3 regions of the Methyloterricola oryzae genome follow, and region 3 is predicted to be linked to each of the others. Evidence: riboswitches for the same ligand, from Rfam matches in the RefSeq annotation. Region 3 holds a riboswitch; each other region holds the start of a gene.
The links. A riboswitch is a leader RNA that binds a small molecule or an ion and turns the genes downstream of it on or off. The one in region 3 is predicted to bind cyclic di-GMP.
Positions count from the first base shown of each region.

Region 1: linked by a shared signal. The riboswitch ahead of EK23_RS24255 (VPLPA-CTERM sorting domain-containing protein) and the one ahead of EK23_RS21505 (VPLPA-CTERM sorting domain-containing protein) in region 3 are both predicted to bind cyclic di-GMP.
Region 2: linked by a shared signal. The riboswitch ahead of EK23_RS16120 (VPLPA-CTERM sorting domain-containing protein) and the one ahead of EK23_RS21505 (VPLPA-CTERM sorting domain-containing protein) in region 3 are both predicted to bind cyclic di-GMP.

Region 1 covers NZ_JYNS01000013.1:95,025-99,252, forward strand. Annotated here, with positions in the region: gene zwf (glucose-6-phosphate dehydrogenase) at 1-252, shown strand, start outside; gene EK23_RS16085 (hypothetical protein) at 506-754, opposite strand; gene EK23_RS24255 (VPLPA-CTERM sorting domain-containing protein) at 957-1,736, opposite strand; cyclic di-GMP riboswitch class I at 1,893-1,970, opposite strand; gene EK23_RS16095 (VPLPA-CTERM sorting domain-containing protein) at 2,645-3,475, opposite strand; gene EK23_RS23365 (hypothetical protein) at 3,654-4,228, opposite strand, start outside.
Region 2 covers NZ_JYNS01000013.1:102,943-107,170, reverse strand. Annotated here, with positions in the region: gene EK23_RS23980 (hypothetical protein) at 1-999, shown strand, start outside; cyclic di-GMP riboswitch class I at 1,650-1,729, shown strand; gene EK23_RS16120 (VPLPA-CTERM sorting domain-containing protein) at 1,815-2,792, shown strand; gene EK23_RS16115 (Lcl C-terminal domain-containing protein) at 2,934-3,908, shown strand; gene EK23_RS16110 (fused MFS/spermidine synthase) at 4,158-4,228, shown strand, end outside.
Region 3 covers NZ_JYNS01000002.1:292,169-296,396, forward strand. Annotated here, with positions in the region: gene EK23_RS05045 (hypothetical protein) at 1-328, shown strand, start outside; gene EK23_RS05050 (class I SAM-dependent methyltransferase) at 344-997, shown strand; gene EK23_RS21505 (VPLPA-CTERM sorting domain-containing protein) at 1,145-2,065, opposite strand; cyclic di-GMP riboswitch class I at 2,178-2,256, opposite strand; gene EK23_RS05065 (low molecular weight protein-tyrosine-phosphatase) at 2,702-3,190, shown strand; gene EK23_RS05070 (phenylacetate--CoA ligase family protein) at 3,247-4,228, shown strand, end outside.

The DNA.
Region 1 (4,228 bases), on a different contig from region 3:
TTTGCGGGTAAATTCACGGTGCGACGCGCGGAAGGGTACGAGCGCCTGCTGCTCGACATCATTCGCGGCAACCAGGCGCTATTCGTGCGTCAGGACGAACTGGAACTGGCCTGGCGCTGGGTGGAGCCGATCCTCAACACCTGGGCCGCGGACCCCAAGGGCCCCGAGCACTACAAGGCCGGCACCTGGGGCCCCAGTTCTTCGGCGGCCTTGCTGTCGCGCGATGGACATTGCTGGCATGATGAGGTTTGAAGCATAAGCTAGCGCGTCGGTCCGTTGGGCGTGGGCTCGCGCCCGATGGGCACTGCGCGACCACTCGCCGGAAGGTCAGGATTCCGCGCGCTTTGATTGCCTTCCGACGCTTGAATTGCTCACAGCTCTGGGCGGAGTGTCGTGGTGGCGACGATGTCGCGCTCGGATGCCAGGTCGATCTATGCGGCCGCTTGCTGTGTTAACTCGGAAAGCGCTGCAGGAGTCATTGGAAAGCGGCGTTGCCCCGAATCGCTCAGATTAGGTGTGCGACTTTCAGGAGTACGCCGGTAATCAGCGAGGTCTGCAGCATTCCGACACCCACAACCGAGCGAGCCAGGTCCGAGGGCGTTTCGGCGATCTTGACCTCGACTTCCGTGATGCCTTTCTGAAGCAGACGTTCGGATTCACGCAACTGGGTTTGGGTGGCGACGTCCTGCTGGTTGGGATATTGCTCTATCAACTGGCCGAAGTCCTCTGTGATGATCTTGGCTTTGGCAGTCATCGGTGGCCTCGGTAAGTTGCTCGTATAGATGCAGGGAGGTAACGCGCATGACAACCTGACTGGCACAAATCAGGACGCTAAGACAGTATGTCATGTTGAACACTTGCCTACGCTGCAAGTGCGTGTCTCGCCCATAGGCGTAAAGAAGCCCGCGCGACCTGGGCTGCGCGGGCTTTGCTTCATCATCCCTGAGAGCGATTCCCTAAGCGGTTGCTTTTTCCTTGCGTCGCCCTAGCACGCCGAGGCCAGCCAGGGCGCTGCCGAACAGCCAGACCGCCGCCGGAACCGGGACCGGAGCCGAGGTGATGCTGAGTGAATAGCCCGCATGGGGTCCGAAATTGCCTGAGCCGGAATATCCGCCCAGCAGGATGCTGTAAATTTGTCCTGCCTGGGCCGTGAACGTGATATCCCCGCTGTCGGAGAAGGTCAGGAAAGTCAGGCCGGTAGTCCCCAGGGGGTTGCTCTGCATCGCGGGTGTGGGGTTCGGTGTCGAATAGCTGGCTGGCTGATAGCCAACATTCCATCCGCCGTGATGGTCGTAACTCGATCCCGTGTCCATGCCGGTGAATACCGAGATGCCGAAATTGCTCCAGCCTGCGTTACCGACGGTGGATGGGGTGATGGTGACCTTTTGGGTGACATCGGATTTCAGCAGGCCCACATCGGTATTGTGTCCCCAGCCCTGCGAACCGACCCCGCCGTTGGGCCCTTTATCATTCCAGGCGCCTTTGGCCGTGTCGATATCCGCCCAGATTCCGTAATGATCGAAGGCGTCCTGGGAGGAGATTTCCAAGGTGGCGCCCTGGCTATGGAGTTGGCCCGCCCAATGCGTGACCAGTCCAACGGAGCCGAAGGGCGCCGCGCCGCCTGCCGTGCCTACCCAGCCTCCGGCAGAAACCCATCCATCGGTCCCGTTGACGCCTCCATCCGTGCCATTCGCGATGTGGGTGGGGTTGGTGTAAGCGCCATTAGAATTGTACATGGTATGAGCCATCGCATTGGACGCGGCGCCGAGCGATAGGGCGGCGCCTGCGAGGCTCATAGAGATCGCTCTTGTTAAGGTATGACTTTTCATTCGTTCGCCTCAAGTTATAGCTTTATGTGGCCCGCAAGAAACCGGCAGGCCGTGTCGACTGGAAGAGGCAGTCCGGCTGTCTTGAGGCAAGATCCTGGGACTTTCCGACTCCGCCTCGCGGCGGGTGTGGCTTTGGCTCTTCGCTTGCGCCCTCGGAGTTGCGGTTCCATGTGCTTAGAGTCACGCGCAATGCCATCCGGGGCATCGCGCATTCTCCGATTCACCTGTCCGTCCATCAGATAAACCCGCCAGCCGTTTTCCGATTGGCGTCCACTCCAAAAGAACGCATTGGCTGCTACCTGTCACGTCGCAGTCGACATCATTGAGCAGGTTTTGTGCCGTATATAGTAATCAATGACATAAGCTGATCGCTTAGTCAGCTTCTGAGGCATATGCCTGAATCTATGCGTTATTTCTCCGAATGCCGGGAATTGCCTTAGCCAATTGATTTGATTGGTCAGCTGCGAAAGGAGGGCTTGAAGAGGTCCGGCTTACGCCACTTAATCCCGTGGATGAAGGGAGGGGTTCGAGAGAACAATTCTGAGGCCTGGCGTCCGAGGAGGCCCCCTATTGATCAGGCCCAAAAATACCCTCCAAGTATTTCGGGCCGACGCCAATGTCGGTACGCGCCTGACTTGGCTGACGCGGCCTCTGGCCGCGCCGTGGCATCCGTGCCCTGCATTAACCCGGCCATTAAGAGCCGGGATAATAACTCCGAAGGCCGGCGCCACTAAAGAAAAGCCCGTGCAGCTCACGGAGACTGCACGGGCGGCAAGCTCTGCCTTTACCCCCGGAGGGGCTGACGCGCCTCAGCCTCAGGCGGTCAGTCTTTCCTTGCGGCGTCCGAATACCCCCATGCCAGCCAGGGCGCTGCCTAGCAGCCAAACAGCCGCAGGCACCGGCACGGTGGTGACGGAACCGACGTTATTGAAGCTGATGCTCCAAGAGCTCTTCCGATTGGAGGCGATCTCTTGCAGGCACCGATCCCAGATGGACGTGCTGTGCGTCTTGCCACCGAAGGTGGTGTTGCCCATCAGGTAGAACCACACGCTTTCGTTGGATGTCATGAGCTGGCTGGCCCAACCCCAATCGTCGCTGGCGTCGGTGGTAAAGCCGAGGCCGATCGGGCTGAGGTCCGCGCCCAGGTCGATCAGGTCCGCCCGATAGAGCTGCCCGGTCGTGGTTGTGACATTCGTGCTCTGGAAGCCGGAAGCGGTGCTTCCGTCATAGGTGATTGATCCTGATCCACTGTAGCCCGGGATCTTGCCTTTGATGCTCACATAACTGCCGTTCGAACTAAAGACAGGCAATCCGAGAGCGCTGGTAAAGTTCGCCCTGAAGTCGAACGTTCCGTTGGTAACATTCCAGCCCGTGCTGGAATTTTCGTTAAAGGTGAACGTCGAACCGGATTTCGTGCCAGTCAGCCGGTAACCGCCCGAAACCTTGGAGAAGGTGAGGTTGGCGCCGGTGAAGAAGTTGGGCGCTCCGGCATCCGGGACGTTGCCGGAGATGCCACCCAACAATGGGAAGTCGCCGGCTCCAAGTCCCGCCGGCGGTGCATAAGCCATGGCGTCTTGCGCCACGGCCCCTGCCGCTAGCAGCGGGACCAGTGTGAGCCACTTGGTGGCCCTCTTGTTCGCTGTCATTGGAAAGGTTCTCCTATACTTTTTGTGCATTTGAGTGGCGCCGGGGCGGATTACTTGTACCAGGCCATGGTGAAGATGATCTGGTTCAAGGCGTGGCAAGGCCGCCGCCCCGTTTTTTTTTCTGATGGCTGCCTGTCCTTAGCGCATGAAGTGCAGGTGGCTCCCTCCCAAAGCCCGCCTACCCTCCGGTTTGCCGCACATCCTTCCAGCAAACCCACGCCCGAACTCTCCGGGGTGCCCACCATACAGAAACGGCGTAGCCAGGGGTTGAACGGTCCTGGCCACAAATTGAAACGCAAGATTGATGCCTTCTAGTTAAAACAATGGGTTGGATCAATATGGCTTCAGGGAGTTGCGGGAAATGCCGTATCTGTGCGGGAAATCTCTGGAACCCCAGAGGAAACTGCCTTATCCCCCCGCCCTCTGGTTCAGGGGTTGCGACGTTCTTTCGCGCCAGTCCAGCGCCACATGACTTTCGCGCCGGAAGCTGTGTTCTGATGCGGCTGAGGAGTCCGAGTCCGGTCACGCCGCTGACGAAGAGCCAGGCGGCCGCGGGGAGGGGCACCGGGGCGGCGGCGAGGGTCAGTTGGAAGTTCTTGGTATGACCGCCATAGCCAATTCGATGGGTCACCGAATTGCCGTTGATGTCGTTGTAGTTGACGAAGGGCAGGTCTACCAAGGTAGCGTCGGTGTTATAGACATTGCTGGCATTTCCGCCGATCCAAAGCGACCAGTCTCCCGCGCTCAGGTGAT
Region 2 (4,228 bases), on a different contig from region 3:
GCCCCATCGGCAACTCCGGCTCCGAGCACAAGCCCGAGCCCATCGCCTTCGGCCTCGCCAAGCCCGTCACCGTCCGCTTCTCCGGCACCGTCAGCAAGCCCGAGTCCGTCGCCTTCGGCTTCGCCCACGCCCGAACCTTCGGCATCACCAACCCCGACTCCGGGTCCCACCGATTCACCCACCTTGGAAGTTACGGGCAGCGGCGATGGCGATTCCAATGTTGGCGAGTCAATCAGCCTGCTGGTCAAGAGCACGGACCCGCAAGGTCAGACCGTCGATGTCAGCGCCACCCTGGACAACGAAGCGGTAGCCGAATTGGCCGGCGATCTGACCGATACCGTGAGCAGCGCCTTGTCTGACTCGGGTGAGGAGAGTTCGCTAAACACGCTGCTGGCCACTGCTGCCGCGACGACGCCAAGCCTTTCGACATCAGGGGACAGCAGCCAGTGCAAGATCGGCCATGCGGTACCGGTGCTGGTGATCGACGCCCAGGGCAATGCCCTGTTCAAATGGACGCCGACCGCAGACGATGCGGGTCCGCACACCCTGGTATTCAAAGCAACCGACACGGACGGCTTTAGCACCGAGGAAACGGTCACCCTCAACGTCAAGGCACTGCCGCAGGAGAACCGCGCTCCGCAGTTTGACTGGACCGCTGGCTGGTACGCTGCGAATCCTGGCAAGCAGTTGAAGATCCGCCTGCAGGCTCAGGACCCGGATGGCGACAAGGTGCGCTTCTTCATCAACAAAGGACCCGAAGGTGCCCAGATCAAAAACACCTTCTTCAACAAGAAGACCGGAAAGTGGGAAGCCACCTGGGTCTACACGCCGGACCGCGCTGAAGCAGGCAACACCTACAAGGTGTACTTCACCGCCACCGACGACAAGCCGGGCGAGTCCAAGCAGACCACCCGCTGGACCTTCGTACACGTCAACGAGCCCAAGCGCGAGCGCGACGATGACCACCACCACGACAAGGGCAAAAAAGACAAGGACTAATCCCTTCCCACCTGCGTTAACTTCGTGACTCTGAACAACCCGGGACCGGCGACGGTTCCGGGATTTTTTTGCCCATTTCCGGGGGCCCCAGGCTCCGCGTGGGAGCCCATCCCCGTACGCTCTGCATCAACCCCAGGCGCAGAGCGCCAAAGCAGCGTTCCCACGCAGAGCATGGGAACGAGAGAATGCGAAACGCCAAGCCACTTTTCCCATTCAGAGCGCGGCCACGAGAACCAACCCTGCCCTGGCTCCCATGCTCCGCGTCGGAGCCCATCCCCGGACGCTCCGCGTCCACCCCCGGCGCAGAGCGCCAAAGCAGCGTTCCCACGCAGAGCGTGGGAACGAGAGAACACGCTTTCCTTTGGCGGTGGATACCGCCTGAAAGAACCCCACAGAATCAACGCCCACCAAGCAAGCGCTCAGCTCGTATGGCATAAGCCGAGTCACCTGGGTCATTTCCCGCACTTTATCCGCGTAAAAGCAATTTAATTCACTATATATCAATCACATATTATTGGCACACAACGTGCTGAGTCAGTGTGTCTCTTATTAGACGCTGGAACAGGGACGACCGCCGGGCAATAGCCTCGGCAAACCAATTCCGGCTTGATTTTTCGGCCCTCACGGACGGGGGCCGGGCAGGGACGCCAGCCCAATTTCGCCACACCCGCTGCGAGGCGGGGCCGGAAAGCTACGATCTTGAGGGACTCAAGATGGCTGAGCTGCCTCCCATGAACGGCGGGAGCGGGGACGCGGAACGTTCCCCGGCCGTTCATCCAGCAACGCATAATTCAACTAGCGAACGGAGATACGTGATGAAAAAAACTTCTATTGCGCTGGCTGTGGGCGGCGCGGCCCTGGTGGCCGGCATCAATGCACAGGCGGCCACGATCGTCGACTACGGCGGCAACCTCAACACCGTCAATGCCCTCACCGGCTACAACCACCTGGTCAATGTCAACGGCGTCGGCGCCACGGACAACGCGATCAACTTCAACAAGCAGCGCGTGGGACTGAATACCGCCACCAGCGGCACCCAGGTCGGCAACGGTGTGCAGTACCATCACATCTTCACCAATGTCGACCAGGCCCCGAACGGCACCACTGGCACCATCACCGCCTCCAACTACGGCATGCACGACGCCATGATGCCGGGCTCGCTGCACCTTGACCCAAATACCGGCGAACCCACCGGCTATGTCTATGACCATGCCGCCTACGGTGTCGGCCAGTTGAGCTGGTGCCAGGCCGGCACCTGCGCCGGCGGCAGCGGCACCAGCATCGGCTGGAACCACACCTCCAACCACATCCTGTTCTCATTGTCTCAGGCCAGTCCGGTAACCATCACCCTGTCCAACGCGGCGGCGGATGCCACCAAGCATGGCCCCAATGAAAGCAGTGGCGTTCTCGGTGGCGACCTCAAGCCCGCCTTCACCATCTTCAGCGGCGCGTCGACCACCGGTGTCAATGACGGCAACCACACGTTCAATAATCAGCAGAACCCCTGGACCAACGTCAGCTATCTGGACCACGACGCCAATACGGCCAATGCCAGCAGCATCACCTGGAACAGCGTGACCGACGGCCCCGGCATCCTGCAGCCCGGATACTACAGCCTGTGGATCGGCGGCAACTATGCCAACGTCGCCAACGCCGACGGCAGCCATGGCAAGAACTACGCCCTCACCATCAGCACCACCACCGTGCCGGTGCCGGCAGCCGTCTGGCTGTTCGGCAGCGCCCTGGCGGGCATGGGCATCATCGGCCGCCGCAAGGACAAAGCTTCGGCTTGAGCGCGCCGCGGCCACGGACGGCCGCAGCCCTGAGTCGACCCGCTGCCCGCGCCCCGTGCGCGGGCAGTTTTTTGTCCAAGGCCGCAGTACGCCAAGCCGGCACTGCGCCGCCATGAAGCCGAACTTTCGGGAGTTTCAAACATGAACAACAACAAGCGACTGCCGTCCCTGCTCGTGCTCGCCTTCGCCGCATCCGCCGCCCAGGCCGCCCTGCACGACCGCGGCGACGGCATGATCTACGACGACGCCCAGAACATCACCTGGCTGCAAAGCGCCAATTACGCCAAAGCCGAGTTCGCCGCCAACCCCAGCCGGATCGCCGAGATCGTCGCCGCCGCCAACGCCAAGGGCGGCGTCGCCGGCAGAACGCTCACCCCGCAGGACTTCAAGGCCGCCTCCGGCCAGATGACCTGGTACGGCGCCATGGCCTGGGCCGATCAACTGGCTTACGGGGGGTTCAGCGACTGGCGCCTCCCGCACATCCCGCAGCCCGACCCGACCTGCCTGACGCAGGACGAAGAACTGGGCATCTCCCACGGCTACCGCTGTCGTGGCAGTGAGATGGGCCATTTGTACTATGTGGATTTCTCCAATTTCACGCCGGGCACCCTGCTCAATGGCAACCGGGTCAGTAGCGGCGGCATCGAATTCAAGGGCATAGGCGTCTTTTATTGGTCCGACGCCGCCTATGCGCCACTTGCCGACAACAGCTGGTTTTTCAACTTCCAGGGATTTCAGGGGGCCAACGCCAGCTATGCGACGGACTATTTCGCCTGGGGCGTGCGTGACGGCGACGTGCTGCCCGAGTTGAGCATCGACCGCGCCCGCTGGCGGGCCCGCAGCGGCCTGTTGACCGTCACCGGACGGCTGAAATTCTCTCCCGCCTTCTCGGCCTCCAAGCGCCGTGAGCTTCGGGAAACCCGCCGCATCACTATCGTTGACGCGGCCAGCGGAACGCCCATCGCCCTGGACATCCAGGTTCGCCGCGACAACACCTGGCGCGCGGTCTTCGCGGCCGACAGTGCAGCGGTCGCCTGCAGCGTGAAGGCCGATTTCGGCGGCAAAATGAGCGGCGCCGTGCCCGTCACCTATGCGCCCAGCTATTGCGCGCCATAACGGCATCAACCTTCGTGAGCCCCGGCGCGACGCCGGGGTGGCGACCGCTCGCAAACGAAGGCGACTGCACTTGCACCGCACAATCCCGCGGGAGTGGCATAATGCCGCCGGGTTTTAGACCCCAAGCCCGCTATGAGAAGCGATGTGCCACGCGGCATTGGCTGCAGCGGAAGGCGCATTACACCTGAAACCCTCCCTCTGTGCGGCCCGTGCCGCCGCGAACCCTGAGCCTGCTTCAAGGAATCCGCCGTGGTCTACCTGTTGGTCTTCCTGTCCGGCTTCGCCGGCCTCGTCTACGAAATCGTCTGGATCAAGCGCGC
Region 3 (4,228 bases):
GCCCTTGTTTGGAATTATGCCGCTGCCCTGGTCGGTAGACGCCGGAATCCTGTCGGGCGGTCATTGGAGCGCCGCGGCCTGCGACCAGGAGCCAGTCCCGTCCGCCATCGAATCGAGCGGCGCTGAGGCTTGTAACGCCAGTCTCAAGCGGGTGCGGAAATTCGAGCAAAGGGCCCAGGCCTACATCACCTGCGTGGTGCAGGAGGCCAATGGAGACTACGAGGCCAGCGCGAAGGCGGCCAATGCGCAGCCGGCCCGATTCGAGGCGGCCTTGAGTGAGATCCAGGGCCCGGCCACGGCGATCAATGCCAGGCTCGACCGGCCATAGTGAGGAGACCGGGCCGTGAGCGGAGCGTTCAGCCAGTTGCCCTGTCCGCTCTGTTCGACTAGCGCGCCGGCATTCTTCCAGCAACGCGACCGCGTCTTTCATGAGTGTCCCGAGTGCCGTCTGATCTTCGCGGACCCGGCCAGCCATGTATCGCTCGAGCGGGAGAAGACGGAATACGATCTGCATCGGAATCATCCCGAGGATGCAGGCTACCGGCGATTCCTGTCACGGCTGGCTGAGCCTTTGATCGATCGCTTGAAGCCTGGCATGGAAGGCCTCGATTATGGCTGTGGTCCGGGCCCGGTCTTGGGACTGATGCTGCAGGAGGCGAGGATGCGTGTGGCCGCCTACGATCCGATCTATGCGCCTGATTCAAGCCATTTGTCGCGGCAGTACGACTTTTTGACCTGCACGGAAGTGGTGGAGCATTTTCGCGAACCGGCGGCCGAATGGGCAAAGATGTTGGCGCTGGTCCGGCCGGGCGGTTGGCTGGGCATCATGACGCAACCGGTGATCAGCCGCGAGCGCTTCGTCAACTGGCAATACAAGAACGATCCCACCCATGTGAGCTTCCACGCGGAGGCGAGCTTCGACTGGATCGCCCGGCAGTATGGGCTGTTGCTGGAGCGGCCGGCGCGGGATGTGTTTCTGCTGCGGAAGCGTCAGTAACCATAGGGTTCCTCGCCCTGAGCGCAGCGTGCCGGGTAGAGCTTACCGGGACCTGACCCCGCGGTTGGTCTGAGCGGGGCGGGAGAAAGAAAAACCCGCCGACCTGAAGGTGGCGGGTTCCAAAGGACGAGGCCTGCTGTTGGGGAATCAGGCCGTCACGCCGGCCTTTTCCTTGCGGCGGCCGACGATGCCCATGCCGGCCAGGGCGCTGCCGAACAGCCAGACAGCGGCGGGCACCGGCACGGCCGAGGTGGTGATGCCTAGCTTGTAGTTGTCCACCCCGGTATTCCATTTGGAGAAGTCGACGCCGCCCAAATAGATGGAGTAGATTTTGCCGGCTTCAGCCAGGAATACGAAGTCGTTGACGGCGTCAACGTTATCCGAATATTTCAGGTTGGTGAGGCCCGTTGTGCCGAACGGGTTATCCTGGTTATACGGACGTCCCGCTGCGGGATTATTCCAGGCGCCATGGTGGCTGTAGTTGCCGGTATTGGTGTCCATACCCTCGAAAACGGTGATTCCGAACCGGCTGAAGGTGGGGCTCTGGGCGCCCAAGGTTGACGGGTTCAGGTGGACGAACTGGGTCACATTGGACTGCAGCAGACCGATATCGGTCTGGTGTTTCCAACCGGTTGGGGTCACGTTGTCACGCCATGCACCGCCGCCGGTGTCGATCTCGGCGGCAGTGGTGTAGTAAGGCGAGGAGTTGTACTTGGTGGAATCGGCAGCCGAAATTTCCGCGGAGTCGCCTGCACTTCCAAGTGAAACTGCCCAGTTCAGGTGCGATGATCCGCCGTACCCGAACGGAAGAGCGCCGCCTGTCGTACCGAGCCAAGGAAGGACTGTGCCTTTGTTGCCCTGGCTCTCTGGACCGGTCGCGATAGTGTCCACATCTGCTCCGTCATAAACTCGGGTCCAGCCATCAGTGGCGGTCGTCGCGGCTGTGGTGAAAGTGTTGTACATGGTGGTGGAGGCCGCCGAAGCATCGGAGATGGCCGCGACGGATAACGCGGAGCCGGCGAGAGCCATGCTGATGGCCTTGGCCAGTTTAGTTCTATTTTTGTTCATGTATAGTTACCTTGTCACTGTGCTATGAGTGGTTGGTTTTTTTCATAGGCAGTGATGTCCGCGGCGCCCCGCTCCCGCTAAGGTGTGGTGTCGCGGTCCTCCCCATCACATGGAAGGCAGCCCGGCTGGCTTGGTGCCCAAGTCCCGTGGCTTTCCGGCCCCGCCTCGCGGCGAGTGTGGCATTGGCATCCTGCCTGCTGACGGTCCAACTTCCATCCATGGCTATAAGCCTTTATGTCCTTGTGCTTTCCCGAAGCGCAGCGTCGTGACGCCTAATGTCATAAGTGAGGAACTGAGAGCAACAGCTTACGACATGGTGCTACATAAGCATGTGCTATGCCATATTCAGCTACTGGTTTAACAATGGCTTATGAGTCTATTACTGGACGAAAGTGTGGGAAATCACTTAGTCTGTGGGATCTGGCTCAGAATGCTGGCGCCCTGAGGGTTGTTGCCGCGTTGTATTTCCGGTGCGCGCGATAAGGGAGTGACTTAGTTATAGAATGAACCGCAAGCAGGGCCTTTCTGCGACTTTGGAAGGGTGTCAAGCGTCTGGCTTGACGGCACGATTCCTGGGACGATCTAATTGCTTTCTCCCAATCGCACCATTTCTACTGATCTCATTCGGATCTCTTTATGGAGCAAATCAAGGTACTGTTCGTATGCATGGGCAATATCTGCCGCTCGCCCACGGCGGAAGGCGTTTTCCGCAAGCTGGTCGAAGATGAAGGTGTTGCCGATTTTTTTCATATCGATTCCGCAGGCACTCACGCTTACCACGTTAACAACCCACCGGACCACCGCGCCCAGAAAGCAGCTCTGGCGCGGGGAATCGACATCAGTCCTCTGCGTGCGCGCCAGGTCGCTGTGGGGGATTTTTCAAGGTTTCATCACATCCTGGTGATGGATCAGGAAAACTATGACGCACTTCGATTCATGTGTCCCAAGCCGCACACGCATAAGTTGCAGTTTTTCCTGGATTACGCGCCGGCCCTGCAGACACGCGAGGTTCCCGATCCCTATTACGGTGGTCCCCAGGGCTTTGAGCGGGTGCTGGACATGATTGAACAGGCCTCGCGGGGCTTTCTCGATCGGGTCAGGCGGGAAGGCTTCGACACGAACTGACAAATTGCCACACGCGCGAGGGATGAAGCGTATGCCTTCGGAACGGGCCTGCTGAGGTGCAGTCCGCCCTCGCGCGCCACATCCTGTTGCCTTTGCACGAGCGCCTGCTCCGCCGGCCTACGCTTGCATTCCTTAGCCAGATGCGCGCAAGCCAATGGCTGTCGCGCAACGCAATCGAAGCACTGCAGGCCGATCGTCTCAGGTCACTGCTGCAGTCCGCCCTCCATCACAGTCCGTGGCATGCGGGCCGCATCCAGGCGTCCGGAATCGATCTGGAAGCGCGGAATTTGCTCGCGGAGTTACGGCGCCTGCCGACGATGGACAAGGCCGAGGCGGCGGCCCACCGCGACGCCATGGTGTGGCACCAGGCTCCGGGCGGCGCAATTCCCTACAGCACTGGCGGCTCAAGCGGAACGCCATTGCGCTTCTATTTTGGCAAGCGGCGGCAGGCGGCGGACATGGCAAGCCGCTTCCGCGCACGTGAATGGTGGGGTCACCGCTTTGGCGAGCCGGAGTTGCTCTTGTGGGGAGCACCCATCGAACTGAGCCGCAGCGACGCGGTACGCGCGTTGCGTGACCGCAGTTTGAATCAATTGATGCTCAACGCATTCGCCATGAATGCGGCTAGCATGGACGGCTATCTGGATGCCATCGAGGCCTGGCGTCCCTCCTGCATCTACGGTTACGCCAGCAGCTTGAGCCTGTTGGCGGCCCATGTGCGCAGCCGTCGGAGAATCCTGCGCCTGCCATCGCTCAAGGTGGTCTACACGACGGGCGAAACGCTGTACCCGCACCAGCGGCAGTTGATCCGCGAGATCTTTGCCGCGCCGGTTGCCAACGAATATGGCTGCCGCGATGGGGGGCTCATCGCCATGGAGTCACCGGACGGACAGATGCTGCTCAGCAGTGAGTCGGTGATTCTGGAGATTCTGGACGCGGAGGGTCGCGAGGTGGCGGTCGGTGAGGACGGTGAGGCAGTCATCACCAATCTCTACTCGGATGTGCAGCCCTTCATCCGTTATCGCACGGGTGATCTGG